DNA from 3 places in the Peribacillus sp. Hz7 genome. Region 3 is predicted to be linked to each of the others. Evidence: riboswitches for the same ligand, from Rfam matches in the RefSeq annotation. Region 3 holds a riboswitch; each other region holds the start of a gene.
What was found. Region 3 has a riboswitch for lysine ahead of ACE199_RS06420 (aspartate kinase). Riboswitches for the same ligand answer to the same signal wherever they lie in the genome.
Positions count from the first base shown of each region.

Region 1 (11,225 bases), on a different contig from region 3:
GGCGCAGCTTTCCTAGTACTTCAGCCGTTGTATTTGCTCGCACTCCTTCATCTTCCGTAAAGCGAAATGACGTTTCTTTTAGTTTCAAATCTGGATCTACCGAACGAACCGTTACATCTACGGGCACAATTTCATCAACAAATTTACCTGCTGCAATCGCTTTAGCCGCTTTTTGATGACTTCGTACTGCAAATTCATCTTGATCTTTTCGGGAAATACCATACTTCTTCGCTACTTCCTCCGCGGTATGTCCCATCCCCATATAATATTGTGGAGCCGTTTCCGCTAGCCTTGCGTTAGGACGCATAACATGGCCAGTCATCGGAACCATACTCATCGACTCCGCTCCTCCTGCAAGAATGGTATCGCTTTGCCCCAGCATAATTCGTTCCGCTCCATAAGCAATACTTTGCAAACCGCTTGAACAATAACGATTAATCGTGATGGCTGGAACCGTATGCGGCAAACCTGCTAATGCTCCAATATTTCTAGCCATATTTAAACCTTGCTCTGCTTCAGGCATCGCACAGCCCATAATTAAGTCATCAATATTGCCTTCATAATTTCCAGCACGTTTTAATGTTTCTTTCACAACAAGAGCCCCTAAATCATCCGGTCGTACAGTCGCAAGAGAACCTTTCTTCGCTTTTCCTACCGGAGTCCGCGCTCCAGCTACTATAACCGCTTCTCTCATGCAGATCCCCCTATCCATATTAAAATGCACTCTATCAAACTATTCTTATCGTTCTATTAGTTACGTAACGGTTTCCCTTTAATAAGCATATGCTGCATTCTTTGCTGAGATTTCGGCATAGAGATTAATCGTAAAAATGCTTCTCTTTCTAAGTTTAATAAATATTGCTCATCGACTTCCGTTCCAAATGGAAGTTTTCCTCCCGATAATACATAAGCAAGTTCTTTAGCAATCATCATGTCATGTTCAGACAAATAGCCGGACAGTCTCATCGCTTCTGCACCAAGCAATAGCGTTGCATAGCCGCTTTCACCAACTACCGGAACTTTTTCACGAACAGGCGGTGTATACCCTTGTTCATACAGGGAAAGGACAACTTGTTTAGCATCATATAATTGATGATCCGGATTAACACTAATGCCATCGGCAAAGTTCAAGAAGTTCGTTTCACGAGCTTCTGCTGCAGACGTAGAAACATTCGCCATCGCCACTGTTTCAAACACTTTATTAGCAACTTGTTGAATATCTACAGATACTCCTTTTGGAAGCCCTTTTAATGCTTTCATATACAGCTCTTTCGTTCCGCCACCGCCAGGAATTAAACCGACGCCTGCCTCAACAAGACCGATATACGTTTCCGTTGTGGCTTGAATCCGAGCGGCTGGTAATGATACTTCCGCTCCCCCTCCAAGTGTCATATTGAATGGTGCAGCTACTACTGGAACAGCACTATATTTAATTTTGAGCATCGCATTTTGGAATTGCCTGATGACGAAGTCTAATTCAAAAATATTGTCATCTTGGGCTTCCATTAACATCATCGCGATATTGGCTCCAACGCAGAAGTTTTTACCTTGGTTTCCAATGACTAACCCTTTATAATTAGCTTCCGCTTCATCTACAGCGGCATTAATCATTTGTACAATGTCTAGACCAATCGCATTGTTTGATGAAGTAAATTCAAGTAGAATAACACCATCACCAATATCTATTAAACTTGCTCCACTATTTTTCTTAATAACCCCTTTTTGCTTTTTAATAGTCTGTAAATGAATGACCCTTGGATTTTCAATTACTTGTTTATAGTTGCCGTTGTCGTAATAAGAAACAATACCGTTCTCTTCTTTATAAAAAGTTTCATGTCCAGCAGCTACAAAATCTTTTAGCCATTGCGGTACAGCGATTCCTTCTTGTTCTAAACGAGCTGTAGACTGCGCTATCCCAATCGCATCCCATATTTCAAACGGCCCAGCTGACCAGCCAAATCCCCATTTCATTGCCCGATCTAGATCTACAATTGTTTCAGCAATTTCACCAAGTAGTTGAGCAGAATAAACAAGCGTTGGCATGACTATATTCCATAGCAGTTGACCTGCACGATCTTCGCTGTATACAAGCGCTTTCATTTTATTAGCAAACCCTTTTGTTTGCTTTGCTATCTCAATGGATGGTGCTTGTAATTTTTTTCTTTCTTCATACTGTAGTGTTTCAGGATTTAGCTCCAAAATTTCCTTACCTTTTTTGAGAAAAAATCCTTGCCCTGATTTGCTGCCTATCCAGCCTTTTTCAAGCATTTTCTGCATAAAATCCGGTGTACGAAAGACTTCTTGCTCATCGCCTTTTACTTGGTCATAAACGTTTTTGGCAACATGTGCAAATGTATCCAGCCCAACGACATCAAGCGTGCGGAATGTCGCACTCTTCGGTCGGCCGATAAGCGGACCTGTGATAGAATCCACTTCTCCTACGCTGTAACCGCCTTTTAGCATTTCACGAACAGTCACGAGTAAGCCATATGTGCCAATACGATTTGCAATAAAGTTCGGTGTATCCCTTGCTTCAACAACACCTTTACCAAGCACATTTTCACCAAATTCCCTCATAAAAGCAAACACTGTGGAATCGGTTGCTTTCGTTGGTATAATTTCTAATAACTTCAAATAACGCGGAGGGTTAAAAAAATGCGTGCCAAGGAAATGCTTTTGGAAATCTTCTGAACGTCCCTCTGCCATCGCTTCAATAGAAATTCCCGATGTATTTGAAGAAACGATACTGCCCGGTTTCCGAAACTGATCCACTTTTTCAAATATGCTCTTTTTCACTGCCAAATTCTCTACAACGACCTCAATGACCCAATCAACATCTTTTAACCGTTCTAAATCATCCTCAAAATTTCCTGCTTCAATGAATGCTAGATTTTTTTTGGATGTTAACGGTGCTGGCTTTTGCTTTAACAGCTTTGAAAGCGCCGTTTGACTGATACGATTTCGAACGGATTTATCCTCAAGCGTTAGCCCTTTTTTCTTCTCATCCTCTGTGAGTTCCCGAGGAACCATGTCTAATAATAAAGTCGGAATGCCGATGTTAGCGAGATGTGCCGCAATCCCTAATCCCATAACTCCTGATCCTAAAACAGCAGCCTTTCGTATTTGTCGCACCAAGCTCATATCCCCCTTACGCAGTGTATTGAATGAATACTCATTCATTTTTCAAGCAAAAAAAAGTGAAAATCTTTTGTTACTTTTAATAATAGGATATTTATGTAAAATTTTCAATGATTAAACAGTATTTTTTTTAAGTTATTTTTTGATTATTTTCACACGAATTAGAAAACATAAAAGAAGTGATTACTGGAGGTGACAACAATTATGAAGCAGAAACATCAACCATCGAAAGCTGCTGTTAGTGCAGCGAGCGTCAAAGGTGATGCTGGACCTGGCGGAGAAAACCGTCATGGAAAAAACAAAGTAAACAGCCAAAATAACCAATTTAAAAAATAGGATAGCATGAATTATGTAGTTTCAGGATTCATTACAAGTCTTTATGTAAACTAAGGCTTTGTTATAGAAGATGTTGATTTTTGGCTCCTACCGTTTTACCAACAATATTATTCAATAGAACCTAAACTAAAAAAAGTCGACAAAGGTCGACTTTTTTTAGAACATATATTTCTTATGATGATAACGAATACTGAAGATTAAGCCCATCGCCATCATATTCCCCATCAATGAACTACCTCCGTAGCTAATAAAAGGCAGCGGAATCCCTGTAATCGGCATAACGCCGATTGTCATCCCAATATTTTGGAACACGTGGAACGTCAGCATACTAATTACACCGACACAAATATACGTATAGAAATTGTTTTTCGTTTCCATCCCTGTTTTCGTAATATGATACACCAATAAGAAAAATAAGCTAATCACAAAACTAGAACCGATAAAACCATATTCTTCACCAATAACGCTGAAAATAAAATCGGTTTGACTTTCGGGTAAATATACCTCGCGTGAGCCAAGTCCTTTTCCAAATGTTTGACCCGAACCAATTGCAAGTAACGATTTAATTAAATGAAACCCTTCAGCACTTGAATAGTTATACGGATCCAACCAAGAATAAATACGTCCAAACTGATACTCTTTAACGCCTAAATATTTCTTAATTAAATCAGGCTGCCATAAAATAAAATAAAAAATGGTAGAAATAAGCAGAACCGCTGTTGAAACAATCGGCAGCAATATTTTCCACGATATTCCTGAAATAAAAATCATCCCTGCCAAAATAGCACATAGTACAAGAGATGTTCCTAAATCCGGCTGTTGCATAATGAGTAGTAACGGGGGCACAGTAACTAAAATTAATTTACCGAGCAACCATAAATCCGTTTCAATCGTTTTCAACGAATTTTTCAAATGGTGCGTGTGAATGACATTTGCAAGCGCCAAAATGAGGAATACCTTCATAAATTCCGAAGGCTGAATCGTACCAAAACCTGGGAATTTAAACCAACTTCTTGCTCCATTAATTTGAGGGACAATGCTTTCTGGCATGATGATGAGCATTAGGAGTACAAACAGCCCGAAGCCGTATGCATACCAAGATATTTTCTTTAATTGATCAGAGTCTAATGTAATGACTCCCAAAATAATCCCGACTCCAACGATATAAGAAATAATTTGTTTCAATAAAAAGTTACTTGAATACTGTCCTGTTGATTGTGCACTATAAATGGCTACACAGCTTGTAATACACAGTAACAATAAAATGGTAACTAACCCAAAATCTATACGCGACGAAAAATTATTTTGTTCCTGCATACTAACTCTCCCCTAGCAAGGATCTTACTGTAGATATAAAGTAAAATAACACACTTACCCATTATACTTTATACAGTCAAAATCACAACTATATCGAAGGAGAAGTTATGACCATTTATAAATTCTGATAGTATAAGAAAAGCGCAAGGAGCCTTGGTCACCCTCTCAAGGCTAGGCAGCTTGCGCTAAACATCGTACATTCTTTAAATACTCTTTAACGAGACTTTACGACGCCAAACCCGGCTGATTAGCCCATGACTCGGTGAAAACAAGAACGCTAAAGTAAAGAATAGAGCGGCAGCACATACCATACATCCCGAAATTGAAGCGTCTAAAGCAGTCGCTGCATAATAGCCAACTACCGAGCTTAAAATGCCCACAACCATGCTGATTATAATCATCCGATGTAATTGATCTGTTAATAAATACGCTGTAGCAGCCGGAATAATGAGCATACCCACGACAAGAATCGCACCGACACTATCAAAAGCTGCGACCGTTGTTACGGAAACAAGGCTCATTAATAAGTAATGAAAAAACATCACGGGAATTCCCATTGCTGCTGCCAGTGCTGCATCGAATGAACAAATTTTAAACTGCTTAAAGAATACAAAGATGAGAACTATATTAATGAGGAAACTGCTTCCAACCATCCATATGGCCCTCGGGCCCATATCCTGACCTGCAATCGTCAGCATATGCCACGGCGTATACGCAATCTCCCCATACAAAACATGTTCTAAGTCAAAATCAATTTGCTGCGTATACAAACTAACTAATAAAACACCGATAGCAAAAAGCGATGTGAATACAACACCAATCGCTGCATCCCCCTGAACACCTGAGTTTTGAAATAGTTGAATCAAAAAAACAGTTAATAGCCCAAGCAGCGCAGCTCCCATTAACATGAAAATAGATTCTCTTGATCCGCTCCACAGAAACGCTAACACAATTCCAGGCAATACGGAATGACTAATCGCATCTCCCACCATCGCGATTTTTCTGACCACTAAAAAACAACCGACAACACTACAAGAACAAGCAACAAGTGCCCCAACAAGGATAATCCAAAAATCATTCATAGCGATGCACTCCTTGTTTTTGCAGTTTACGCATTAATTCATATTTCCGTTTCGTATCTACCCTTCGCCAAAGCTTCGCTACCACGCCGCGATTCGGAGCAAATAATAAGGAAAATACAAACCACCCCGTTGCCGAAAGAACAATCAGTGGACCGGTGGGTAAATTGTTCACAGTTGCGCTGAGCAGCGTACCACTTATTCCACTTACCATACCAAACACACCAGATAATATCACCATTACATGTAATCGCTCTGTCCAATACCTAGCTGAAACAGCTGGTGTGATGAGTAAAGCCGCCATCAATACAACGCCAACCGCTTGAATTCCAGTCACAACCGCTCCAACAATTAATAGCATAATAATATAATCCAATAACAAGACAGGTAAACCAATTCCCTTTGCAAAACCTGGATCAAAAGATAAAAGTTTAAATTCTTTAAAAAACAGCGTACAAGCTAAGATTAAAACAAGTGACACCCCCATCATCACATACACATCGGTCATGACCATAGAGGCCGTCTGTCCAAACAAAAATTTATCCAATCCACTCTGATTTCCGTAAGAACTTTGTTGAATTTGTGTTAATAAAACAATACCTAATCCAAAGAAAGAAGATAATACAATCCCAAGCGCCGAATCTTGCTTAATTCGACTATATTTTGTTAATACACTAATGAAGAATACCGCAATCATCCCAGCAATAGCTGCCCCAAAGAGAAAGAAAGAAATCGATTTAACCCCGGTTAAAATAAAAGCGATACAAATACCCGGAAGCGCTGCATGAGCAAGTGTATCTCCAAGTAAAGATTGTTTTCTAAGATAAGCAAAGCTTCCAATAACACCACTACTTAAACCGAGCAAAAGCGTTCCAAGTAAAATCCACTGTGTGTTGGGGTCACGAAGGACCTCTAATATACTCATTGATTCCACCTCAATTTATTAACAATCCTGATTGTGAATCAGATAAAATGGCAAGTTTACCGCCGTACGTTTTTTGTAAATGCTCCGGAGTAAACACCTCTTCTGTCGGTCCTATTTGAATAAGCTGTTTATTCAGTAGAATCGTCCAGTCAAAATACTCTTTTACTGTTGAAAGATCATGATGAACGACAAGCACCGTTTTGCCACTCTGCTTTAGCTCCATAAGCAATTGAATAATCGCTTTCTCTGTTGCTGCATCCACACCAACAAACGGTTCATCCATAAAATATAAATCGGCTTCCTGCGCCAAAGCTCTTGCTAAAAAAATTCGTTGCTGTTGCCCGCCCGATAGCTGACTAATTTGTCGATTTGCATAATCAACCATCCCTACTTTGTCTAAGCACTCTAACGCCTTTTGCTTTTCCGCCTTGCCAGGGCGCTTTAGCCATCCTAAGTGGCCGTAACGCCCCATCATAACAACATCTAAAGCATTCGTCGGAAAATCCCAATCAACAGATTCACGCTGCGGCACATAGCCTACGTTTTTTCGCATCGCTCTATATGATTTTCCCTGAATCGTTACTTTCCCGGAAATGCGCGGAACAAGTTCTAAAATTCCTTTAATTAAAGTTGATTTCCCTGCCCCATTTGGCCCGATAATCCCAATTAGCTTGCCTTCTGGTACTTCAAAAGAAACGGATTCAATAACTGGCTTTTTATGATAAGCAATCGTAAAATCTTCCACTTTTAATACATTCGGCATCTAAACCCCTCCTTATTTCAACGCATTTACAATCGTATCGGTATTGTGACGAACCATTCCAAGATACGTTCCTTTTTCTGTTCCTTTTTCTCCCATTGCATCTGAGAATAATTCTCCTCCAATTTTCACAGTATGCCCTTGTTTTTCAGCACCTTGAATAACCGCTTCAATCGCTTTTTTAGGAACGCTCGTTTCTACGAAGATCGCTTTAATTTGTTTTTCTACTAAGTAATCACGTAAATCGGTGACATCTTTAGAACCGTATTCAGATACGGTATTCATTCCTTGCAGCCCTTTCACTTCTAATCCATACGCTGCACCGAAATAGCCAAATGCATCATGCGCTGTAACAAGTACACGTTGTGATTTTGGAATCGTATTGATTTCAGATTGAACATATTCATGTAGTTCTTTTAATTTCTCAATATATGCTTCGTAATTCTTTTGGTAACTTTCTTTATTGGCTGGATCTTCCTTTATTAATGCTTCATTGACCGTATCGGCAGCTTGCATCCACAGCGTAACATCAAACCAAATATGCGGATCATATTGCCCAGCCTTTACTTCATGCAGTTCTTCCTTAGCAATATCTTTAGAAACCGCAATCGTCGTTTTTTTCTTACCCATTTGCTCAAAAATCTCTTCCATTTTCCCTTCAAGATGAAGACCGTTATATAGAATCATATCTGCCCCATCAAGTGTCTTGACATCACCTTGAGTTGCTTTGTATAAATGTGGATCGACTCCTGGCCCCATTAAACTTGTTACCTCCACATGCTCCCCACCAATATTTTCCACCAAATCTCCAATCATTCCCGTTGTCGCTACTACCACAAGCTTGCCTTCTGTTTGATTATCCGTCTCCGTTGAACATCCGACTAATAAAAGAAAAACAAGCACAACACTCACCATTGACTTCCATATGAATTTCATATACATCCCCCTTTTTCGTGTAGTTATAAATGTTTCCTTAATGCAAAACTAAGTATAAAAAAATACAGACCGAACTATCTTATGGACAAGCACCAAAAAGTTTCCTTAGGTAAACTTATTTTATAATATACATAATTTATATGCAAAGGTGCAACCTTTTTTTACGTTTTTATTTAATTATCTAAATATTTTATATTCTAGAATAATAATAGAGCCATTTAAAAAATCTGTTAAACCTATTCGTAAAACACCATTTATATCGAATATTCAGAAAACTCAAACCGTAACTATCAGCCCTTTCCAATAAGTTATTATTGCACTATTCAAGCCACTAGATTATAATTTTGGTATAATAAAAAATGCATATTTCCTCATTAACCGATGGGGTAGAGGCTGCGGCTTATAAAAGTAGAACGAGTGAGATACAAGAATATCGATGACTTCGTTTAAAAGGATAAGTTGCCGAAGCAAGACGATTTTCTTGGAGTCATCTTGCTGGTGGTGTGACCGAATAGGCACATTACTGTCACGTTGTTTCAGCAACGTGGGGAGCTATCTTCGGAAGGATTACACGGGTTTATAGAAAACAGCCGTCGATCTTTCGATGGCTGTTTTTTTATACTTTAAGAAAGTTTAACTTCTCTTAAGTATAAAAACACATCGACTTTCGCCATTAAAAGCGATAATTCATGTTTTTCTAATGTCCCTTCCTTCTAATTTAAAAGGAGTGTTACATGTATGAAAAATTTAAACTCATCAACACCACCATCCCAATTAAGGCGAAATCTAAAAGCTCGTCATTTAATGATGATTTCTTTAGGTGGAACAATTGGGACTGGTTTATTCCTAGCTAGTGGAGGAGCTATTCATCAAGCTGGACCTGGCGGAGCACTTGTTGCATATGCAGCTATTGGACTTATGGTGTACTACTTAATGACAAGTCTGGCCGAAATGGCGGCCTTTATGCCAGTTGCAGGTTCATTCCGCGTATACGCATCTAAGTTCGTTGATCCATCCTTTGGCTTTGCCATTGGCTGGAATTACTGGTATAACTGGGCCATTACAATCGCTGCAGAACTAGCGGCCGTTGTTCTTATTATGAAGTTCTGGTTCCCGGACAGCCCGTCTCTTTTATGGAGCGCTTTGGCACTAGTGATTATGTTTTTATTCAACTACTTATCTGTTAAAGGCTTTGGAGAAGCAGAATTCTGGTTTGCCATGATTAAAGTTGTAACAGTTGTAATCTTTATTGTTACCGGAATCCTTATTATTTTTGGCATTATGGGAGGAAACGATCCAATCGGGTTCTCTAACTTCGTCGCAGATGGTGGTCCATTTAACGGTGGATTTTTCGCAATCCTTGGTGTATTCATGGTGGCCGGATTCTCTTTCCAAGGAACTGAACTGCTTGGCGTAACAGCAGGAGAAAGTGAAGAGCCTGAGAAAAATATTCCTAAAGCTATTAAATCTGTATTTTGGCGTATTATTTTATTCTATATTTTAGCTATTCTAGTTATTGGTATGATTATTCCATTTACAGATGCCCGTCTGTTAAGTGATGAGGTTGCGGTTAGCCCATTTACACTTGTATTTGAAAGAGCCGGTCTTGCTTTCGCTGCTTCTGTTATGAATGCAGTTATTCTAACATCTGTATTGTCCGCTGGAAACTCTGGTATGTACGCATCTACGCGTATGCTTTGGGATTTAGCCCGCGATGGAAAGGCACCTAAATTCCTTGGTAAATTAGACAAACGCGGCGTTCCTGTGAATGCCCTTATTGTCACAGCATTAGTCGGTACACTTGCTTTCTCCGCTTCTTTATTTGGAGATGGTGTCGTCTATATTTGGCTATTAAATGCTTCAGGTATGGCTGGTTTTGTAACATGGGTCGGAATTGCTATTGCTCATTATCGATTCCGTAAGGCTTACATTGCTCAAGGACATAGTTTAGATAATTTACCATATCGTGCAAAAGGATTCCCTTTCGGCCCAATATTAGCATTGGTTCTTTGTATCATCATCATTATTGGACAAGGATATCAAGCGTTCTCAACGGACGGAATTGACTGGAATTCTATGCTTGTCTCGTACATTGGCTTAGTCCTATTCTTCATTGTGTGGATTGGATATAAAATTAGACATAAAACGAAATTGATTCCTCTTGAGGAATGCGACTTTAAAGCTGAATAATATAAAGAAAAAGAACCTGATATTTTATATCGGGTTCTTTCTTTATAGATTCTACTATAGATAGTACACACGGCATTCATAAGGGCGTAGTGGAGCCTCGTTTATTTCATCCTCATTCCTCTGATTATAATTACTAATTAATAGCTTAGCTGATTTGTGAAGGAATTCTTCCGATAAGAAAAAGTCAGCAGCATCAGCTGTGAAATTACAAAGCACAAGCAGCTTCTCTTCTCCTAATGTTCTCATATACGCAAAAATACGTTCATCTTCTCGAAAAAGTAAATCATAACGACCATAGACAATAATGCTATATTTCTTTCGCAGTTCAATTAACATTCGATAATAATAAAAAATAGATGCTGGATTATTAATAGACTCTTCAGCATTAATTTGTGGATAATTAGGATTTACTGCAATCCATGGAGTACCCGATGTAAAACCTGCATGCTTAGAGTTATTCCACTGCATCGGTGTTCTCGCATTATCACGCCCGCGAGCATGAATAGCAGCCATCATCTGATCATGTGACCACCCTCGGCTGTAT
Region 1 is NZ_JBHHJV010000005.1:230,514-241,738, reverse strand. Features, by position in the region: gene ACE199_RS10035 (acetyl-CoA C-acetyltransferase) at 1-694, opposite strand, end outside; gene ACE199_RS10030 (3-hydroxyacyl-CoA dehydrogenase/enoyl-CoA hydratase family protein) at 751-3,141, opposite strand; gene ACE199_RS10025 (YuzL family protein) at 3,340-3,474, shown strand; gene rodA (rod shape-determining protein RodA) at 3,631-4,791, opposite strand; gene ACE199_RS10015 (metal ABC transporter permease) at 4,995-5,873, opposite strand; gene ACE199_RS10010 (metal ABC transporter permease) at 5,866-6,795, opposite strand; gene ACE199_RS10005 (metal ABC transporter ATP-binding protein) at 6,806-7,558, opposite strand; gene ACE199_RS10000 (metal ABC transporter solute-binding protein, Zn/Mn family) at 7,571-8,491, opposite strand; lysine riboswitch at 8,871-9,054, shown strand; gene ACE199_RS09995 (amino acid permease) at 9,230-10,681, shown strand; gene ACE199_RS09990 (glycoside hydrolase family 13 protein) at 10,736-11,225, opposite strand, start outside.
Region 1: it holds a riboswitch for lysine, as region 3 does, so the genes downstream of both, ACE199_RS09995 (amino acid permease) here and ACE199_RS06420 (aspartate kinase) in region 3, are expected to answer to the same signal.

Region 2 (11,225 bases), on a different contig from region 3:
TGGGGCAGGTATCATTAAAGCCATTGAAGAAAGAGAAATCCTAGGGAAAACAGAGGAATATTGTGTGATTAACATTCCGATTTGTAAAATGGACGTTATGATCCCGATGAACAAGATACACACATCAGGTATTCGTTCACTCGTTGACCGGAAGACGATGAAGAAAATATGGTTAGATTTCCATGACGAAAAACCGCATAATTCACTTTCATGGAAAGAAAGATATATCTCAAATCTAGAAAAAATGAAGACAGGCGATGTGCATGATTCTGTTGAAATAGTTCGCAATCTCTTGTTTCAGAGTAAGGAAAAATCGCTTAATTCAAGTGAAAGACGCATGTTAAATCAAGCGCGAAGAAACTTAATTAGCGAGCTCGTTTTAATTACTGATCTCACAGAAAATCAAGCAGCTAACTTGTTGAAACTATCCAGTTAAAAACCTCTCCACCGTACATCATTTACTTGGTGTTTTTTTATTTAAAAACACTTACTCTAACCCTCAAGAAAAAAGGACAGGCAGATACGACACTAACCAATGAATTTTAATATGATTAATCGTATCTCTCCCCTTAGTACGGGGACACTTCATCTTCTACTCCTCTTAGTCACAGCTGTAAAGTATCGATTCCGACCCAACCTAAAAAAGCTAAAACCCTCGATGTAACAAGGATTCCAGCCTTTTCAATAAGATACATCCTATGAACTTTCCTTTACACAACTTTCTCTCTTTGTCTCACAGCCGCTTTTTTGCCGTAACGATTATAGTCCACTTGGCTTTCCGTTTTCATAAGGTTTCAATACCCCGTACAGCGTTTCAATAACAGGAAGAGTTACATCATGTTTAGCAGCCAAACGCAGTGCTCCTCCATGTAAATGCTCAACCTCTAAAGGAAGTCCTTTTCTCATATCCTGATGCATGGAAGAGGTAGCTTCTTCTCGGAAACCTTTTAATCTAGTTGCCATCACTTCTACTTCTTGCTCTGTTAAAACAATCCCCTCTTTCTCAGCGAGCATGCTCATTTCCAAGATTACCTTTCTAGCAACGGCAAATGACGCTTCCGTACTTGTAATAAAACCTGCTGGCAGCTGCATCGCTGACGTAATTCCTGAAAATGACGTAATAAATATGTACTTTTTCCACATATGCTTTAAAATATTTTCTTCCCTTAAAATATTCGTTTTTACATCATTATGTACCGCTTCTAATTGCGCACATATTTCTGTTTGCTCGTTATGAAGAGCTCCAAATTTCACAGCACTGCTTCCACTAGTATGCTCTACGTGACCTTGTTCATTTAACGTTGCAATGATAGAGGCGAATCCTCCTAGCACTTTTTCTTTTCCAATGGCTTGCTGCAATGTTTCCAAATGCTCTATACCATTTAACAAAGGAAGTACAAACGCTCCTGTCTGCTCCACAATTGTTTGAACTTGCGGGATGACTTGTCCCAGATGATACCCTTTTACAGCCAGTATAATTAAATCGATATTTTCAGCTTGTTCGGCCTCTGTATAAACCGTTACATCTCTTGTTTCAAAGTTTCCTTCAGGGCTGTATATTTTCAACCCTTCTTTCGCTAATTGCGCTGCCCTTCTTTCTCTCACAAAAAACGAAACGTTTAAACCTGCTTCTAACAACCTCCCGCCAAAATAAGCACCTAAAGCTCCTGCACCTTGCACCAAAATATTCATCGTAGCACCAACCTTTCTTATCTCTTTTTATCTATGTTATCACGGAAGAGAGGCAATACTCTAGTCACAAACTATTGAAAATCTCTCGTTCCTTAGACACCGCCTAGCCTTTTCTGAACCTCTATCCATTTGTCCTCTAAGCCATTTAGATTACTCTTACACTTTGTGATTTTCGGATACGAATATAAGAAAAAGCATCCCCTTGCTGCTTAGTCAAAGAGGTGCCTTGAATCAAAAGGATTTAAAGCTTATTTACATAAAATTTATTGACGAATTAAGATTCTATTATTTTCAAAATAGAATTGATTGTACCAGATATATGGAACGGAGCTGCAAGGAGTAATACATTGTTTGCGTTAAAAAGAGAACGATAAACCTTCGGGCACTTATTCCTTTATTTATTTTTCTACCCAAGCATTTAAGTTTGTTTCCACTGTTCTAATTGTTACTATAATAGTGACACTTCATGAAGAAAGGATACATTTACATGTCAAATATACAAATACCTGTATCAGTCTTAAACTTAGCTCCTATTCGTGAAGGACAAAGTGCGAAAGAAGCTATCGAGGCAATGGCCGATTTAGCGCAAGCGACTGAGAAGATGGGCTATACACGATATTGGATTGCTGAGCATCATAACACACCAACATTAGTGAGTTCAGCGACTTCTATTTTAATTAAACACACTTTAGAACATACAGAACATATACGTGTTGGGTCTGGCGGAATTATGCTGCCTAACCACTCCCCTTTGGTCGTAGCCGAACAATTTGGAACGATGGCAACCATCTATCCTAATCGATTGGACTTAGGTCTTGGCCGGGCACCGGGTACCGATATGATGACCGCAAGCGCATTAAGACGAGCTCAAAAGGATTCTGTCTATACATTTCCGAACGATGTTCAGGCATTACTTACGTATTTCGGACCTGAAGAGCTTCAAAGTTATGTAAAAGCTTATCCAGGTGTTGGAACAAATATCCCAATCTATATCCTCGGTTCTTCGACGGATTCTGCCGTTCTAGCAGCTAAATTAGGCTTGCCCTATGTATTCGCTTCTCACTTTGCACCAAGATATATGGAGGAAGCTATTTCTATTTATCGCGACCGATTCCAGCCATCTCCATACTTAGACTCTCCATATATGATAGTCTGCTTGAACGTGATTGCCGCTGAAAGCGACGAAGAAGCTACATTCGAATCAACCACCATGCAGCAGTTTTTCCTAAATGTTGTGCGCGGCTCTCAAACACCGTTACAACCTCCTGTTGAAAATATGGATCACATTTGGAGTCAACCTGAAAAAGCAATGGCTGCATCAATGTCCAGTGTGACTCTGTTAGGAAATAAAGATTCGATTCGAAAACAGTTGACGAGTTTTCAAGAGAAGTATAACGTCGATGAAATTATGGCTGTATCGTATATTTATGATCCCGACAAACAAAAACGTTCTTATGAGATTTTAAAAGAAGTGGTGGATGGGAAGTAAAGGTTAGAAGTGATGAACCCCTGACTTCTTACAGAACTGTACGTACAAAAGGCTTCGCAAATAGCCAAGCCTTTTGTATTCATTAATATCCATTTTATTAACTAAAAACAGTCATCCTATAACTTCCGAATAATTACTGTTAGATACTTTAGTTTGTTTTTTATCATAGGACGCTATTAATTTTCCACATAAAGAAGCTAAAACTTGTTGAAATAACATTCCTAAAACAACAGGTAAAACTACTTTAGGAGGGAAATACGTACTGGCTATTACAGTTCCCGCACTAATATTCCTCATTCCACCTGTAAAAGCTACAGATACGGCTACATCTCTATTCCACTTAAATGCCCTAGCAGTAATCCAGCTCAAGAAATATCCTGTAATAGCAATGATAACAACGGTACCTGCAATAAAGACAATTCTCCCATTCATTTCTCTAAAATAATGCGATACAATCCCCCCATTAATCATAACAATCGTAGCGATCCCCAATTTTGAAAAAACAGCTAATTTCTCTCCTAATATAGGCTGTATTCTCCCTTTAGTCATATGGTTCAGACACATGGCCAATACAGAAGGAATAACAATCATAAGAATTAAATCCGTCATTAATTTATACGTATCTATTTCTACCTGCTGTACCGTAATAACCGATAAACTAAGTGGTACAATAATCGGTGACAGAAGTGTGTCTAATAATATAATAGAAAGAGCAACCGGGACACTTCCTTTATACATAACCACCCATATGAAACTAGTAATTCCAGTTGGAATAACAACAGACAGAATTAATCCTGTCATTGTGTCAAAATCACCAGCAAATAAAAGATGACCGATTCCCCAAGCGATACCTGGCATAATCACATGTAAGATCATCATTACTAATATGATTGGAAATGGATTATGTAGAGCCATTGTTAATTGTTTAAAATTAGACCCGAGACTCCCAGAGAAAGTCATTACAGCGAATATCCAAGGTATAAGAAATTTAACTTCTTGCATAGAATCCCCAATAAAAATACCAATTAATAAACTTGAAGGTATCATAATGGGTAAAAATCTCCCTAGAATACTATTTAATTTGTCAAACATCCTTTTTCATCTCAATCATCCATCCCTTTAGTAGACTAGCTTGTTATAGCATTTTACTTCTAGATTACCAATAAACTCTGGCTCTTTCCCCCACGTGCCGTATTAATAAGCAGCCACCTCCATCTCAGGCCCCAGTTTTAGACACTTTGCGACTCCTTGAGCAATCTTAACTATTCCCTCACTTTACATTTATCCATTTAAACTATTATAAGACTATATATTATTTTTACAAAAAATGGAACATTTTTATTTTTAAAAAACATCCCCTTTAACTTTTCTTTTCATAATGGAAATTAACACTGTTACTAATACTTAGTTATTGTTAATGAGGCCACTAACTACAGTTGTATACACTTCGTCTATACTTTTTCACTAATTTTAATATAGAACTCGCTAATCTTAAAATTAACCGAAAGTACCTAAAAGCACTAAAAACGAAAAAAAGCTGAAATCCTTAACATCCAAGAATCCCCACCTAGCCAATTTTCTAAACTATTTTTCTATTAAATAAAAAGAAGCAAAACACCAACTCCAAATTTGGCAGCATGACATTCAATATTTACTGTCATCCCTTTCACAGGCTTCATAATTAAAGTGGAGAGCCCAATAGTCTCTCCACTGATTAATGAGGATTCTATTCATTAAATGAAACGGGCGAGCCAGTTGAAGTATGTTGATTCACCCAGTCAAGCGATACTTTGGAAACATCTTGCCAGTCAGGTATTTCTGATTTATGCTGCTCTACCCAACTCATACAATATTGCGGGTCAATATTATTTTCCTGGCATTGTTCTAAGAACGACTGAATGTTTGAATCTGTACAATTTTCCCATGTGCCACAAGTAGTTGTAAAAAGAGTCTCCATTTTCGTTTGTATATCCAGTTCCTTATCATTAACCATGATTAACTCCTCCTTTTATTAAAAATAAGGTAAGCATGTTGGCATTAACAACATTAAGTATGTGCAAAGGATTATTTATGCCGTTGGCTGCTGTATTAATTATTATCCCAATGATTGTCGCCATTATAACTGTACATAGAAAAAATGGTTTGTTTTCAGATAAGGGGGAAATATAATCTAGTATTAATTACTATCGCATCGGGCATCACTTTAACTGGTTCTTTAGCTTTAGGTACACTCTATGATATGGATTTTTTGGTCCGTTTAATGTTTTCGCATTGAAGAAACCTTTAACTACAAAATAAAACCAGCACAAATGACCATGCTGGTTTGCTCCACACTATTCATTTAGAAGTTTTCTGCAACCTTTTCTAAACTAGTTTCAATGATTTCTTCTGCTCGGTCAGGATACTAATAACAACTGTTTCTGAACCTGTAGTTCCCCAAGCCTGAACATACTTAACAGCCAATAGATTATCCTTGTGGATTAATGTTATGGTTATGACGGAATCTATTACTTGGATCGTACGTTTTCTTTACCTCTACTAAGCGCTCGTAGTTTTCTTGAAATGCATTAGTCGTTGCATCGTCGCTTACACCGACTCCATTAAGATATGAGGCATTTTTGTAGGAAAACGGGAGCAGTCCTCCGTATACGGAATCTACCCATTGTTTACATACAGCATCGTCTCCAGCCATAGCCATTACATCAACCAGCAGGACAAACTTTGCATTTCGAATAGCAAATGGAGTTGCATGAACAGGTACTCGATTCATTTGTCCGCCAAGTGCCCACAACTGAACAAGGATGCTTGGAGCCGGCGCATTGTCTATTTTATAGAGGAGCTGCTCAATGACTGTATCATCTAATTCATCAAAGAAAAGAGAGCTTCCATAAACAGGTACGGTTTTTGGCACCATTGGGTCTAGCTTCTTTTGGAACGCTACAAATGGGACTACTCCTGTTTGATCAACAATTGGTTCTGCTAACTCGCGAAGCGGTTGAATGACTGTTTGGCCTTCTTTCGCATCACCTGCATAGATTCCTAAAAGCATGATTACCTTTTTATGATGTAAAAATTCAGGTAAAAACGGGGCGGGCGGCAGCACAGCAGCTGTTATATTAAGAGAAACTGCTTCATCAGGAGCTTGGGCCAAAAATTGTTGAACTTTGTTTAAGATGGCTTTTGCATCCTTAAAATCGTACATCACATCCAAAGCCAATACTTCTGGACCTACTGCATGCAAGGCAAACTCAAATCTAGTAACGACCCCAAAATTTCCGCCGCCTCCACGAATTGCCCAAAATAAATCTTGATGATTCTTTTCATTAACCTCAAGCACAACACCGTCTGCTGTTACGACTCTTGCACCAACAAGATTGTCACAAGTTAACCCATACTTCCCTCTTAAATAACCAATCCCGCCATTTAGAGCTAACCCAGCAACACCTGTTTCGGAAACTGTTCCAGTAGGAACTGCCAGTCCATACTTTTGAGTTTCAAGATCTATATCTCCAAGAGTGGCTCCACCTTCTACAACAGCCACTTGTCTTTTTTCATCTACTGTCACTTTTCTCATATGTGATAAGTCAATCATTACCCCATCATCACAAACAGCAAGGCCGGCTACATGGTGTCCTCCACCGCGAATCGAAATAGATAATTCATTTTCCTTCGCAAACTGTACAGCTGCAATCACATCATCTTCTGACTCACAAACTACTATTGCGGCTGGTTTTCTATCAATTACAGCATTCCAAACCCTTCTCACTTCATCATAGCGTGCATCATTTGGACGTATTAACCGGCTGCCTACATGCTTCTCAAGGGTACTATACATCATGTAATCACTCCTATCCTTTATATTTGAACACTAGTTCATTGTTACCATATAATAGTACCATTATTTGGTTAATTTTTCACAAAATTCTGTAATTATAATTACACCAATAGTCATACTCTCAAACTAGTTGACCTAGATTCTTCAAAAAGTAAAAGAGACAAACACTAACTTTCCATTGCAATCAAGTAAAAAAACTGGTATCATCTAACATAATTAAATATTCACTTATTTCAATATTCTTTTGAAGTAAGGATAGAGGAGCAAAGACCATAAGTACGCACTGGGAGGATAATGAGGTCCAATGACGATTGCGAAAAGGGGAATTTGCCGAAGTGGAAAGAATCTCATATTTCTTGAAGCTGGTTCTGTTATTGAATAAATACAGAACTGTCATATAGGAAACTATATGGAGGGCTATCTTACGCACAGAAATAATTTTTGTTACATATTGTTTCTACTGCAGCAGCGAAGCCCCGTTGTTGCTTTTTCGCGTTTATCGTTAATCGCCCTTCTCCCTCTATATAAAAATAATTTAAAGGACGTGGAGAAGTAATGAATTTCGGACAAATTTTAACTGCAATGGTAACCCCATTTGATCACAATGGTGAGATTGATTTTAATGCTGCAAGAAACTTAATCAATTATTTAATTGACAATGGTACAGACGGTTTAGTAGTTGCGGGTACAACTGGAGAATCCCCTACGTTAACGACGGAAGAAAAAGTCGAATTATTCAAATTTGTCGTTGAAGTTGTGAATGGAAGAATTCCTGTTATTGCTGGTACTGGCTCTTATAACACTAAAGCCTCTATCGATTTAACGAAGCTTGCAGAACAAGCAGGGGTCGATGGAATTATGCTCGTTGCTCCATACTACAATAAACCTTCTCAAGAGGGATTATATCAACACTTTAAAGCAATTGCTGAGTCAACGTCATTACCGGTTATGCTGTATAATATACCGGGGCGCAGCATTGTCAATATTTCTGTTGAGACTGTCGTTCGCCTTGCACAAATCCCAAACATCGTTTCCATTAAAGATGCAAGCGGCAACTTAGATGCGATGACTGCAATTATCAGCCAGACACCTGAAGATTTTTCATTGTACAGCGGTGATGATGGTTTAACATTACCTGTATTATCGATTGGCGGCACGGGAGTAATCTCAGTTGCTTCTCACATTATCGGTAATGAAATGCAAGCGATGATTGAAAATTTCAAAAATGGCAAGCTTCAAGAAGCTGCTCTAGCTCACCGCAGCCTTCTCCCAGTTATAAAAGCACTATTTGCTGCACCAAATCCATCACCGGTAAAAGCAGCATTAAATCTAAAAGGAATGTCTGTCGGCGGCGTTCGCTTACCAATCATTCCTCTAAACGATGAAGAAACAAATTCATTACAACAAGCACTGCAAGTACTGAATGTAAAAGAAGAAACGATTTCTTAAAAAAGTTTTCTAATAAACGAAAGTTTTGACTCATCTATGCGAAATCTAAAAAGTGGCTGACCTCCCATATCACATTACTGTCTGGGAGATCCGCACTCGTATCTTACTTTATTTATTAAATGAAAGTAAAAAATGACGTGTAAAATGGTACACGTCATTTTTATACTGGTTACTTTTTCACCTTGTCGCACTTCCAATATTTAAAAAAGTAAGAGTTGCAGTTATTTCATGTACACCATTGACTAAAATCGTAATCCTATTGGTTCCTGAATTTCGATTCGTATTTGAAATGAGTCTAGGAAAATCAAACTCTATCGGAACGCCTTGTACAAAGGTTCTTACAGTATCAGACCTATATAACGAACCAAACGTTGGTGTTGCACCCATTGCTCATGTTGCTCCTGTTGAACCCGTTTCTCCTTTAAATATATTTACCTCAACTTCTTGTTCAATTATTAATTTTTTATTATCTTCTATGACTTTTTGTTTCTTCTTAACTTTAACGCAATTACATTTCCTCCCGCCACATTTAGAACAGTGTACTTTAACTTCTTGCTCTATTTTATTTTTTCTATTATTATCCAAACGTTTCACATCTTCCCCAAATTATTACTCACACACTATGTAACTGACATTAAATTTGATTGGACAAATATCTATAAAAAATCGTAAACCCAAGTTTTTTATACAATTACCGAACTTCTTTAGAAACAAAAAGCATTTATTACTTGTACCCATGCTAAACGTATCAAAAAAGGACGTCGGTTTAAATTCACCAACGTCCTTAACTAAACTCTATAACTTTCTTGTAACTTGAATATCTTAAAGAACCTTTATTTAAAAAGGTTTTATTATTCTAAGTACAATTTTCCAAAATAAACCTTTTAACCTTATCGTATAAAGTACTTTACTTAAACTAATCTAACTAACCTTTACAGTAAGCAGCTTTTGTAATTCTGCTGTTAAGCGCTGCTCTGCTTCTTCCTCAATACGGAAACCGCCTGTTGTTAAACGTTCAATTTGCTGATCAATAACATAGACCGGATTTAAGATTTCAGTTGCACCTAGTACCGATAATACTGGTTTTAATGCATATTCAATGGCTAAAAGATGACCAAACGAGCCACCTACTGCTAAAGGTACAACGATTTTTCCCTCTAATGCTTTTTGCGGCAATAAATCTAAATAGGTCTTTAAAATACCTGTAAAAGAAGCTTTATAAATAGGCGTTAAAATGACAACAATTTCTGCTTCTGCTACTTGCTGATTAGCACGCTGAATGTCCTCGCTTGCAAAGTTTGCTGTAATTAAATCCGTAGCTGGCAGCTCATGTACATAAAGCGAATGAAAGTCGATTGCCTCTTGCTCAAAAAATCTTTCCACCTTTTGTTGAATAGCTGTTAAACGAGATTTCTTTGTATTGCCTCCATTAATAATCACTGCTTTAGTCATTTGCATTCTCTCCTTTATTTTCCAGTTATTTGTGCCGTTTTTTTAGATGGATGTACAGGTACTGAAAGTCCTAAATTCCCGCGCAACGTATCGCTCTCATATTCAGTGCGGAATAAACCTCGACGCTGCAGTTCCGGGATTACGAGTTCAACAATATCGTTCAAGCCATCCGGGAAGGTTGGCGGCATAATGTTAAAGCCATCTGCTCCTTCATTTAAGAACCACTCTTCTAATTGATCTACAATCTGTTCAGGTGTTCCAACGATTTCCCGGTGACCCCGTGCCCCCGCAATACGTTCATAAACTTCACGGATTGTTTGTAAATTTTCTCGTTTTGCAATATCACGAATAATGTTATAGCGGATACGCGGATTCGTTTCATCTTCAATCGTACTAAAATCCGGCAACGGCGCATCGACATCGTATCCTGATAAATCAATATTGATGAAGTTCGATAAATAGGCTAGACCTACTTCTGGTAAAATACGGCTATTCAGTTCTCTCTGTTTGGCAAGTGCCTCTTCCTCTGTTTTAGCCACTGTAATAAATACACCAGGCATAATTTTCAAATCCTCAGGCTGACGGCCATATTTGGCTAGACGTCCTTTTACATCACGATAGAAAGCTTGAGCCTCTTCCAGTGTTTGCCACGCTGTAAAAATAACTTCCGCTGTTTTTGCCGCCAGTTCTTTTCCAACTTCGGACGATCCAGCCTGCACAATAACTGGATGACCTTGCGGTGTCGATGGTGAATCCAGCTCCCCTTGTACCTTAAACCATTCTCCCTCATGATTAACTGGGTGCACCTTCTCTATATCTAAATATCGACCTTGTTCTTTATCGATAACAAGTGCCTGGTCTTCAATCGAAAACCATAGCTTTTTGACAACATCTACAAATTCCTCTGCGCGTTCATAGCGGAGCGCGTGCTGTAAATGCTTTTCTTTACCAAAAAGGAGTGATTCGCTGTCATTTGCTGAAGTGACTACATTCCAAGCCGCTCGACCTTTTGATAGATGATCAATGGCACCAAATTTACGCGCCACATGAAACGGTTCGTTATATGTAGTTGTTAATGTAGCAGTTAACCCAATATTTTTCGTAACGGCTGCAAGCGCTGAAATAATAATGACTGGATCAAGCTTCAATCCCGATGATGAATTTTCTAAAAGGGATTGACCAAATACATCTGCAAAAAACACCATATCGAATTTACCGCGCTCAGCCGTTTGGGCTAATTCAATTAAATAATCTAAATCCAATGTACGGTTCGCTCCTGAAGAAGGGTGACGCCAGCTTGCGACATGA
Region 2 is NZ_JBHHJV010000001.1:78,249-89,473, reverse strand. Features, by position in the region: gene ACE199_RS00450 (CarD family transcriptional regulator) at 1-436, shown strand, start outside; gene ACE199_RS00445 (ketopantoate reductase family protein) at 760-1,692, opposite strand; gene ACE199_RS00440 (LLM class flavin-dependent oxidoreductase) at 2,180-3,181, shown strand; gene ACE199_RS00435 (bile acid:sodium symporter family protein) at 3,293-4,228, opposite strand; gene ACE199_RS00430 (hypothetical protein) at 4,908-5,174, opposite strand; gene ACE199_RS00425 (FAD-binding oxidoreductase) at 5,649-7,019, opposite strand; lysine riboswitch at 7,265-7,444, shown strand; gene dapA (4-hydroxy-tetrahydrodipicolinate synthase) at 7,572-8,465, shown strand; gene ACE199_RS00415 (hypothetical protein) at 8,643-8,852, opposite strand; gene ACE199_RS00410 (hypothetical protein) at 8,856-9,059, opposite strand; gene ssuE (NADPH-dependent FMN reductase) at 9,387-9,917, opposite strand; gene ACE199_RS00400 (LLM class flavin-dependent oxidoreductase) at 9,932-11,225, opposite strand, start outside.
Region 2: it holds a riboswitch for lysine, as region 3 does, so the genes downstream of both, dapA (4-hydroxy-tetrahydrodipicolinate synthase) here and ACE199_RS06420 (aspartate kinase) in region 3, are expected to answer to the same signal.

Region 3 (11,225 bases):
AGACTCATTAAAATTCAACGTCACTTTGCCATCCTCAAGAACCGGCTTATCAACCAAAGCGATATCTGGAACAAATTCAGTTTGAAGCTTAGACGACATCGCCGGTCCCTTCGCTAATTCGGAAATAGCAGCCGTAATATTATCTTCCGTATTTTCACTTACTCGACGTGTAACCGGGACATAGTAATAATTGCCTGGTTCTCCCCCTACATAATAAACGATTAATGCTTTTGTATTCGTAATATCAACAACATCACTTGTATCTAGATTAATCCCTGACGCACGTGATAATTCTTCATGAATCGGTGTGCCTCCTACGGGCATTTCTGTTAATTCCTCACCGTTTAAGCGCAACTGCACTTTCTCAATGGATTCGAATTGAGTCAGTGTCCAAGTAATAGCTTGTAAAATCTTTAACTCATCTTCTTTTTGGTAATTTTTAAACTCTTTTGAGAAGTCGGCAATGGCGACACCGTCTTTAATATCTACATCTACCTGTGTATCCGCAGGGAGAACCGCTCGGAAACCATTTGGCAGCATATCTGTCACAGGGCCTTTCTCGACTAAATATTCCAAAGCCTGTTTTGCTGCTCCTTCAGATTTCGGTAGTTCAATCGTTTGCGGGACAACGTAACCATCTTTATCAATTAAATAAAGCTCCCTCTTAATTGTATTCTTAACTGCTTCTTCTTTTCCTTCCCCGCTTTGACTATTACCATTCGTCTCCTCAAGAGCCGGCTGCTCATCTACTAAGGAAACATCTGTAGGAGGATCAATTTGTTTTTTCTCTTCCCCACCAAATAAGCCGCAGCCAGCAAGCCAAACAGAAGAGGCTAAAAGCGTTGTCACTACTGTTATTTTTCTTATTTTGGACATAAAATCACTCCTAGGACAGTTTGTACTACTATTTATACGAGCCCTCTAAGATTTTAGACCTTTTATTGAAAGAAGCGGGGGTAAATTATATAGTCCATAATATAGGAATCTTATAGAAAAACTAAAAAAAAGACCTCCAAATGGAAGTCCTATAAAGAATCAATTTTAATGGTTTCAACCGTTTCAATATCACGATTAAGCCATTTAGAAGCAATTTCACTAAAGATATCTTTAGATCCTGTCGTGAAAAAACGATGGATAGGACGCACTTTACTTCGATTCATTAATCGATAGTAGTCCAAGATTACACTTGCTTCACGGGCCGTTTCATCCCCTGAGGAAATTACCTGTACACGACCTCCCATATAGCGGGAAATAACTGGACCAAGCAATGGATAATGTGTACAACCAAGAATTAACGTATCAATCTTTGTTTTCTTTAAAGGCTTTAATGTTTCTGCGACAACCCTGTCCACAATCTCTCCCTCAAACTCACCGCTTTCAACGATTGGAACAAATTTTGGACAGGCTAAACTTGTCACTTTCACATGATCATTAATAGAAGCAAGCGCTTCATCATACGCATGACTTTTTACCGTTCCAATCGTGCCGATTACACCAATATGTAACGTATCGGATACTTTGATTGCTGCCCTTGCTCCAGGATGAATAACCCCTAGCACAGGAATTGCCAGTTCTGCTCGAATATCCTCTAAAACAGCAGCTGTCGCTGTATTACAAGCAATAATTAGCATTTTAATATCGTGTTTTAATAGAAAACGGGTCATTTGCCACGTGAATTTTTTTACATCTTCTTTCGATCTTGGTCCATAGGGACATCTAGCCGTATCTCCTAAATAGATAATCTGTTCGTTAGGAAGCTGTCGCATAATTTCTTTTACAACCGTCAACCCACCGACTCCTGAATCTATAATTCCAATTGATTTCAAAAAACTCGCCTCATTCTTCCTTCATTTCATGGTGCAACTTTGTTAAAGTAGCTTTCAAAGAAGCGTTGTCTATATTACTAAAGAAAGTAGCATGTCAATCAAGCAACAAATTACTTCATAACTCTAGCTTCTTATCCGCTTCCTGAAACCTTATCATACTCCCATTTTGGATGAAAGTGAATGAGATTTCAACCATTGGTTAGAAAAACACGACTTATCTCCCCTCTTTATAAAAATCAATATCTTTTTATACTACAACCTTTTAACTGTTAAAATATAAGACGTGTGAAACCAAGGTTTCACACGCAACAATCCTAGAATCAGCAGCGTCCTAATATTATATAGTTATAGGACAAAAATAGAGCAGCAACATAGGTGTTGAACAATGAATTGTTTAACATTTCCTTTGATGCTGCTCACAATGGGAGAGAAGTTTCTATATGAATATTTACATAGAATGCAGTCAAAACATTAAAGCTTAAGCTCTCCCATACGAAGGAGTTCTATAACCGCTTGTGAACGCCCCTTAACTCCAAGCTTTTGCATCGCATTAGAAATATGATTTCGAACTGTTTTCTCGCTTATAAACAATTCACCTGCGATTTCTTTTGTTGTTTTGTCCTGTACTAGTAACTCAAATACTTCCTTTTCTCTTTTGGTGAGTAGTGGCTTATGAGTGAATTCGTTCTCCTTCAATTAATGTAACCCTCCTTGCCTTCACCAGCATAAAACCCGGAGTGGGTGTCTATTTAGTCACGATATAGTATGTCGATAAAGGTGAGGGAGTGACTCTTTTGCTTATATAATTTAAATTTTCTTTTCTTACTCTACTTCTTGAAATTGTCCCAATACCGCTTTCACTTCTTCAGCCCAAGGAAGGGATTTCCCAGTAGCTTTCGAAATTTGAACAATTGCTCCCCTGCCTGTATAGCAAACTGAGCCGTCTTCTCTTGTAATCATATAATGAAGATCCACAGACGAAGTACCGATTTTGGCTGCCTTAACGTGCACATATAAGTGTTCATCAAAAAACACTTGTTGAAGATAATCACATTGCAAATCAGCTACAACAATGATGGCATCATCGTTTGCCTCTAACCATTTTTGCATCAAACCTAGATGCTTGAAATACTCCATTCTTGCTTCCTCAAAATACGTGAATGTAACCGTATTATTTAGATGACCGAACATATCTGTTTCCGAAAAACGAACCTTTACCTCTTGCTTAAAAGAAAAACTAGCTTGCCACTGTTCAAAATTTTCAATATATGAGATTCTACTCAAAATGCTGCCTCCTCTTGTTCAATGAATGGTTATTCATTCATTTTAAAGCAAAATGTATATAATTGAAAGATTTTTACATAATATCCCTCAATTCATTAAATAGTCTCACACACCTTTCAATCATAGAACTAGAATGAAAATAATCAAAAAAAGAACCTATATCATAAGATACAGGTTCTTTTCATACTATTTATTAAACTTGATCGCTTCCGAAGAAGTTACGGAATGATTGGATTGTAGTATCACGGTTAAGAGCTGCAATCGAAGTTGTTAATGGAATACCTTTTGGACAAGACTGCACACAGTTTTGTGAGTTACCGCAGTTAGCAAGTCCTCCATCTGTCATGATTGCATTTAAACGTTCTGCTCTGTTCATCGCACCAGTTGGATGAGCGTTGAATAAACGAACTTGTGATAATGGTTGTGGTCCAATAAAGTTTGAGCTGTCATTCACATTTGGACATGCTTCTAGACATACACCACAAGTCATACATTTAGATAATTCGTAAGCCCATTGACGTTTACGCTCTGGCATACGAGGACCTGGTCCAAGATTGTACGTTCCATCGATTGGAATCCAAGCTTTTACTTTTTTCAAGTTGTCGAACATGCGGCTACGGTCAACTTGAAGGTCACGAACAACTGGGAATGTACGCATTGGAGCAAGACGAACAGGTTGTTCTAATTGATCAACAAGTGCTGTACATGATTGTCTTGGTTTTCCATTGATAACCATTGAACAAGCACCACAAACTTCTTCCAAACAGTTCATATCCCAAGCGATTGGTGTTGTTTGCTTACCACTTTTTGTTACAGGATTACGACGAATTTCCATTAATGCTGAAATTACGTTCATATTAGGACGATACGGTAATTCGAATTCCTCATCATAAGGAGCTGAATCTGGTGTATCTTGACGAGTGATGATAAAACGTACAGTTTTAGTTTCAGACATTTGGTGTTCTCTCCCTTCTTAATGTGTAGTTGTGTAGTCGCGTTTACGAGGTGGAACTAGCGACACATCGATATCTTCATAATGGAATGCTGGCGCTTGATCTAGACCTTTGAACGTAGCCATTGTTGTTTTCATGAAGTTCTCATCATCACGCTCTGGGAAATCTGGTTTGTAATGAGCTCCACGGCTTTCGTTACGGTTCAAGGCACCAATTGTCATAACACGAGCTAATTGGAACATGTTTTGTAATTGTCTAGTAAATGCAGCACCTTGGTTGCTCCATTTAGCAGTATCGTTAATGTTGATGTTTTTATAGCGTTCCATCAACTCAAGAATTTTGTTATCTGTTTCTTTCAATTTATCATTGTAACGAACAACCGTCATGTTATTCGTCATCCATTCTCCAAGCTCTTTATGAAGAACATAAGCATTTTCTGTACCGTCTAATGACATGACGCTATTCCATTTCTCTTGCTCTTGTTTTACATAACCGTCAAACAATGAAGAAGGAAGTGCGTCCGTTGTTTTCTCTAAACCATCGATATATTTAACTGCATTTGGTCCAGCTACAGATCCACCATAGATAGCAGATAAAAGAGAGTTAGCTCCTAGACGGTTCGCACCGTGTTGAGAGTAATCACACTCACCAGCAGCAAATAGACCTTTGATATTCGTCATTTGGTCATAATCTACCCATAGTCCACCCATTGAATAGTGAACCGCAGGGAAAATTTTCATTGGAAGTTTACGTGGATCTTCACCCATGAATTTCTCGTAAATTTCAATGATACCACCAAGTTTAATATCAAGTTCTTTTGGATCTTTATGTGAAAGATCAAGGTAAACCATGTTTTCCCCATTGATACCTAGCTTATCGTTTACACATACGTCGAAGATTTCGCGAGTTGCGATATCACGAGGTACTAAGTTTCCGTATGCTGGGTATCTTTCTTCTAAGAAGTACCAAGGTTTTCCGTCTTTATATGTCCATACTCGTCCACCTTCACCACGAGCAGATTCACTCATTAGGCGAAGTTTGTCATCACCAGGAATCGCTGTTGGGTGAATTTGAATGAACTCACCGTTCGCATAGTTAACACCTTGCTGATATACGATAGATGCTGCTGAACCTGTGTTGATCATGGAGTTTGTAGATTTACCAAAGATAATTCCTGGTCCACCGCTCGCCATAATAACAGCATCAGCAGGGAATGCTTTAATTTCCATAGAAGCTAAGTTTTGAGCAACAACTCCGCGTGCTGTTTGTTGTTCATCGATTACTGCTCCAAGGAATTCCCAGCCCTCATACTTCGTTACAAGACCTTCTACTTCATAACGACGTACTTGCTCGTCCATCGCATAAAGTAATTGTTGACCTGTTGTTGCGCCAGCAAATGCTGTACGGCTATGTTGTGTTCCACCAAAACGACGGAAGTCAAGTAAACCTTCTGCTGTACGGTTAAACATAACACCCATACGGTCAAACATATTGATAATTCCTGGTGCTGCTTCACACATCGCTTTTACTGGTGGTTGGTTCGCTAAGAAGTCCCCACCGTATACTGTATCATCAAAGTGGATCCATGGAGAATCCCCTTCACCTTTTGTATTAACTGCTCCATTAATACCGCCTTGGGCACATACAGAGTGAGAGCGTTTTACAGGAACTAGTGAGAATAACTCAACCTGTTTCCCCATCTCTGCCGCTTTAATCGTAGCCATTAAACCTGCTAGTCCGCCACCGACGATAGCTATTTTACCTTTACCCAATCTTGTCACTCCCTTATTTCCATTATCAAAGTCTTGTTATCTTCTTCCTGTTATCATACAAAAGCGAAAACTGCGCTAACACCAATGTAAGAAAGTACAACGAATACTACTAATGTAACATACGTCATAATTTTTTGTGATTTAGGTGTGATTGTTAATCCCCAGCTAACTGCAAATGACCATAATCCATTAGCAAAGTGGAAAATTGCTGAGATAATACCCACAATGTAGAATGCAATCATAGCTGGACTTGAGAAGATTTCAGCCATCATGTCAAAGTTAACTTCTGCTCCTAAAGCCTTTTGAACTCGAGTTTGCCAAATGTGCCAAACTAGGAAAATTAAAGTGATAATTCCAGTTACACGTTGTAACATGAACATCCAGTTACGGAAGAACCCGAATCTTCCTAAATTGTTTTTAGCTGTAAAAGCAATATAAATTCCATAAACAGCATGAAAAATCAATGGTAGATAAATGACAACCCACTCTACCACCATCAACATTGGCACATATTCAATTGAATGAGCCGCAGTATTGAAAGTTTCCTCTCCTTTTGTTGCCATAAAGTTCACTGATAGATGGAAGATGAGGAATAACCCGATTGGAATTACCCCAAGAAGTGAATGAAGCCTACGATTTCCAAACTCACGATTTTTTGCCACTAAGTGCCCCCCCTTAATTTGTGAAAAATCATGCTCAGATAAATTGGTGGCTACCTTTTATCCTCGCACAAATGCAAGCATAGAACTTTCCCTATACTTTTTTACAATTATGTGACACCACTATTTTACTCCTCACTTGTATGTGCGTCAAGAAAACGGATACAAGATTTCTTTTTTTCACGATAGAAATTCATGATAATCTACCAAGGTGAATTCTAAATTATCTAAATTTTTACAAAAATTATTATTATAGGCATCTATATCATGAAATAGCATGTTAATATTTCCCAATAATTCCCGAAAATATTTTAAAAAATAGTACAGCATCAAAATGAAAATTGTTTATAATAGATTTACAGAAAGAGGCGATTCACAATGAAAAAAAATCTCGCAGAAACTTTAGAAGACTCTGCAATAAACGAACTTCAAATTCCTACTTTTGGCTATGAACTCATTCGAGAAATTGTCTTAGATAATATCCTCGGACAAGACTCCTACCAAATCCTTTATTGGACTGGAAAACAGTTAGCTAGAAAGTTCCCTTTGAGTAGTATGGGTGAAGTGGTTGCATTTTTTCAAAGTGCTGGCTGGGGTGATTTAATCATCGAAAAAGAAACAAAAAATGAAATGGAACTCACCTTAACCGGAGAAATTATCAATCGCCGCCTAGAGCTCTATTCGGACTGCCATTTCCAACTAGAAACTGGATTCCTCGCCGAGCAGAGCGCCCTTCAAAAAAAATGCAGCAGTGAAGCAGTTGCTGAAATTAAAAAACGCGCAAAAAGAGTCATTTTCACGGTTCAATGGGATCCAAAAGATCCACTTTAATCGTGCTGTAAAACAGACTTACAATAAAGTAAGTCTGTTTTACACCTCTTTAATTAAGCTAACGTTTTTGAATGGGCACCTAAGTTGAAGGCAACATGCAGAGCTTCTACCGCTTTAACCATTTCCTGTTCATTGATAACAGTTGACACTTTAATTTCTGATGTACTAACCATTTTCACCTGGATTCCCGTATTCGCCATCACTTCAAACATTTCAGCTGCGACTCCAGGGTTTGAGACCATACCCGAACCAACGATTGATACTTTCGCTAAGCCATCTTCTGTTTCGATTCTTTCAAACTCAAGGTTCGGTTTATTACTTTCCAATACTTGAAGAGCTTCTTGAAGAGCCTCACTTTTAATTGAAAACGAAAGATTTGTTGTCTCTTCAGATGTCATTGTTTGAATAATGATATCTACGTTAATATGATGCTTTGCAAGCGTCGTAAAAATCGTTGATAAAGTGCTAAGTGTACGCGGTAAACCAAACACCGTCACACGTGTAATTTTATCTTCAAAGGCAATACCTCTTACAATTAAATTTTCTTCCATTGTTGCTTCCTCCTCAATAATCGTCCCTGATTCTTTCTCCATACTAGAACGTACTTCTAGTGGAATGTGGTAATTTTTAGCAAACTCAACCGCACGTGGGTGAAGTACGCCAGCTCCTAAATTTGCAAGTTCTAACATTTCATCATATGAAATCGATAAGAGCTTTCTCGCCTCTTTAATATAGCGTGGGTCCGTCGTAAATACGCCGGTTACGTCCGTATAAATGTCACAGCGTTGCGCTTTCAGTGCTGCAGCTAGTGCAACAGCTGTTGTATCTGAACCTCCGCGCCCTAATGTCGTAATATTCCCTTCCTCATCTACCCCTTGGAATCCAGCAACGACAATTACTTTCCCTGCATGTAGTTCCGCTTCCATACGTTTCGTATCAATTTGTAAAATGCGTGCATTTCCATGGACCGCTTCCGTTTGAATTCCTGCCTGCCATCCTGTAAATGAAATGGTTTGCTGACCTTGCTCAAGTAAGGCCATTGTTAATAAAGAAATCGTAACCTGCTCACCTGTTGACAGCAGCATATCCATTTCACGCTTACTTGGAGTAGCTGTAATTTCCTTTGCCATTGTTACCAATTCATCCGTTGTTTTGCCCATCGCTGACACGACGACAACGACATCGTTCCCTCTCTCTACTTCTTCCATGACCCGTCTTGCCACATTTTTAATTTTTGTGACACTTCCGACGGATGTACCGCCAAACTTCTGTACAATAATTGGCATATTCATTCATCCTCTCTGTTGTTTACACTAAACTGAATTTGATATGTACAAGCACAAAAAAAGCAACGAGATATATCTCATTGCTTTGTCCGCGAAAAATACTATAAATACGGCAAATACAGTGAGATAGCTCTCCAGGAAATTCTTCCTGACAGTCTGCCATTTATTCAATGTCAAACCAGAAAAACAAAGTATGAGTTTTGTTTTCCTTCGGCGATTTCCCCTTTCAAAACCTTTCACAGAAGCTCATACTTCTCCAGGTTTCTACTATTGAATCTCGCACCTCTATCAGCACTCTTTAATTGTCATGTTCAAAATTCTTCTTGAGTATAGCATAGAGGAGAAAGTGAATCAAGTTCATCTCTGAAATTTTTGGAAGATGGCCTCTGCTACTTTTTCGGGCATACCTGCTTGAACGAGCTCTTCAATAGAGGCTTCTTTTATTTTTTTAAGCGAACCGAATGATTTAAGCAATTGCTTACGCCTTTTCTCACCAACTCCTGAAATATCGTCAAGCTGTGAATGAATCGCATTTTTCCCACGAAGTTGCCGATGGAAGGTTATCGCAAATCGATGCACTTCATCTTGAATTCGCTGCAATAAATAAAACTCCTGACTCTGTCGATCAAGTGGAATAATTTCAAGCGGATTCCCTATCATCAATTCAGATGTACGATGCTTCTCATCCTTTACTAGACCAGCTAACGGTATATCGAGGCCTAATTCATTCTCCAAAATATCCCTAACCGCTTCAACATGTCCTTTTCCTCCGTCAATAATGATTAAATCCGGTAATGGCAGGCCTTCTTTTAACACACGTGAATATCTTCTGCGTACAACTTCCCGCATCGATTCATAATCATCCGGCCCTTGCACCGTTTTAATTTTATATTTGCGGTATTCTTTTTTTACTGGCTTCCCATCTATAAATACAACTAGTGCAGATACAGGATTTGTTCCTTGAATATTGGAGTTATCAAACGCTTCAATACGATGAGGTGTATAAATTCCTAACTGCTTCCCTAAATTCTCGACAGCCTTTATGGATCGTTCCTCATCTCGTTCAAGAAGAGAGAATTTTTCGTGTAGTGCTAATTTAGCATTTTTATTCGCTAAATCAAGCATGTCCTTTTTCTGACCACGTTTTGGTTGAATAATTTTCACATTGAGAAGACGTTCCGCTAGGTCTGCCTCAACTGTCTCTGGAATCAAAATTTCCTTTGGCTTTAAGTGATGATCCATTTCATAAAAACGGCCTAAAAAGGTAAGCAGTTCTTCCTCTGGTTCATTATAAGCTGGAAAAAGCGAAACATCGCGTTCAATTAATTTCCCCTGACGTACGAAAAACACCTGCACACACATCCAACCCTTATCATAGGCAAACCCAAAAATATCGCGATCTGTAAAATCATTCGTCATCATCTTTTGCTTTTCCATCGTAACATCAATATGAGCAATTTGGTCACGCAACTCCTTTGCTCGCTCAAAATCTAATTCTTCAGCAGCGGCATGCATGCTCTCTGTTAACGCCTTCTTTATTTCGACATGTCCGCCATTTAAGAAACGATTGATTTCATCTACAATTTGCGTATATTGTGCTTGCTCTACCTCCTTCACACAAGGAGCAAGACACTGACCTAAATGATAATAAAGGCACACTCGATTCGGCAGCGTATCGCATTTACGAAGCGGATAGATTCGATCAAGCAGCTTTTTCGTTTCAGTAGCAGCAGTCACATTGGGATACGGACCAAAATATTTCCCTTTGTCTTTTTTCACTTTCCTTGTAATAAGAAGGCGAGGATGCTTCTCTGCTGTAAGCTTAATAAATGGATACGTTTTATCATCCTTCAACATAATATTATATTTTGGATCGTGTTGTTTGATTAAGTTCAACTCTAAAATAAGAGCTTCAATATTAGAGGATGTGACAATGTATTCAAAGTCTTCAATTTCATTTACAAGTCGTAACGTTTTCCCATCATGTGAGCCTGTAAAATAAGAACGCACACGATTTTTAAGAACTTTTGCTTTCCCGACATAAATAACTGTCCCTTGACGGTCCTTCATTAAATAACAGCCAGGTTGATCTGGAAGAAGGGCTAATTTATTTTTGATTTGCTGATTCATGAACTTCCCCGCCTTATTATTTCTTCTTGTTATTACTATACAGGAAATACTCCTATCTTAAAAAATAACATCTACATTGTGAGGGACTAAAAACAAAACTTATCACCTGTAATAGCGAAAGTTAGTGTCTTTTCTTAATAGTTTAATCCTTAAAAACGATTAAACTTTCTTAAAGCAAAAAAAAATCTCCAAGTCTCAGACTCGAAGATTTCTTTGCAATCATTAAGCGTGTTTAGCAAGAAGTTCAGCTAAAGCTTCTTTTGGTTGGAAACCAACTACTTTATCGACAGCCTCACCGTCTTTAAGAACGATTAATGTTGGAATACTCATAACACCAAATTTACCAGCTGTTTCTTGGTTTTCATCAACATCCACTTTAACGATTTTCGCTTTACCAGCGATTTCACTATCAAGCTCTTCAAGAACAGGAGCAATCATTTTACAAGGTCCGCACCACGGAGCCCAAAAATCAACTAGAACAACA
Region 3 is NZ_JBHHJV010000003.1:80,724-91,948, forward strand. Features, by position in the region: gene ACE199_RS06380 (GerMN domain-containing protein) at 1-876, opposite strand, end outside; gene racE (glutamate racemase) at 1,026-1,826, opposite strand; gene ACE199_RS06390 (helix-turn-helix domain-containing protein) at 2,298-2,522, opposite strand; gene ACE199_RS06395 (acyl-CoA thioesterase) at 2,649-3,110, opposite strand; gene sdhB (succinate dehydrogenase iron-sulfur subunit) at 3,304-4,065, opposite strand; gene sdhA (succinate dehydrogenase flavoprotein subunit) at 4,084-5,835, opposite strand; gene ACE199_RS06410 (succinate dehydrogenase cytochrome b558 subunit) at 5,889-6,497, opposite strand; gene ACE199_RS06415 (YslB family protein) at 6,873-7,325, shown strand; gene ACE199_RS06420 (aspartate kinase) at 7,379-8,611, opposite strand; lysine riboswitch at 8,731-8,907, opposite strand; gene uvrC (excinuclease ABC subunit UvrC) at 8,969-10,741, opposite strand; gene trxA (thioredoxin) at 10,964-11,225, opposite strand, start outside.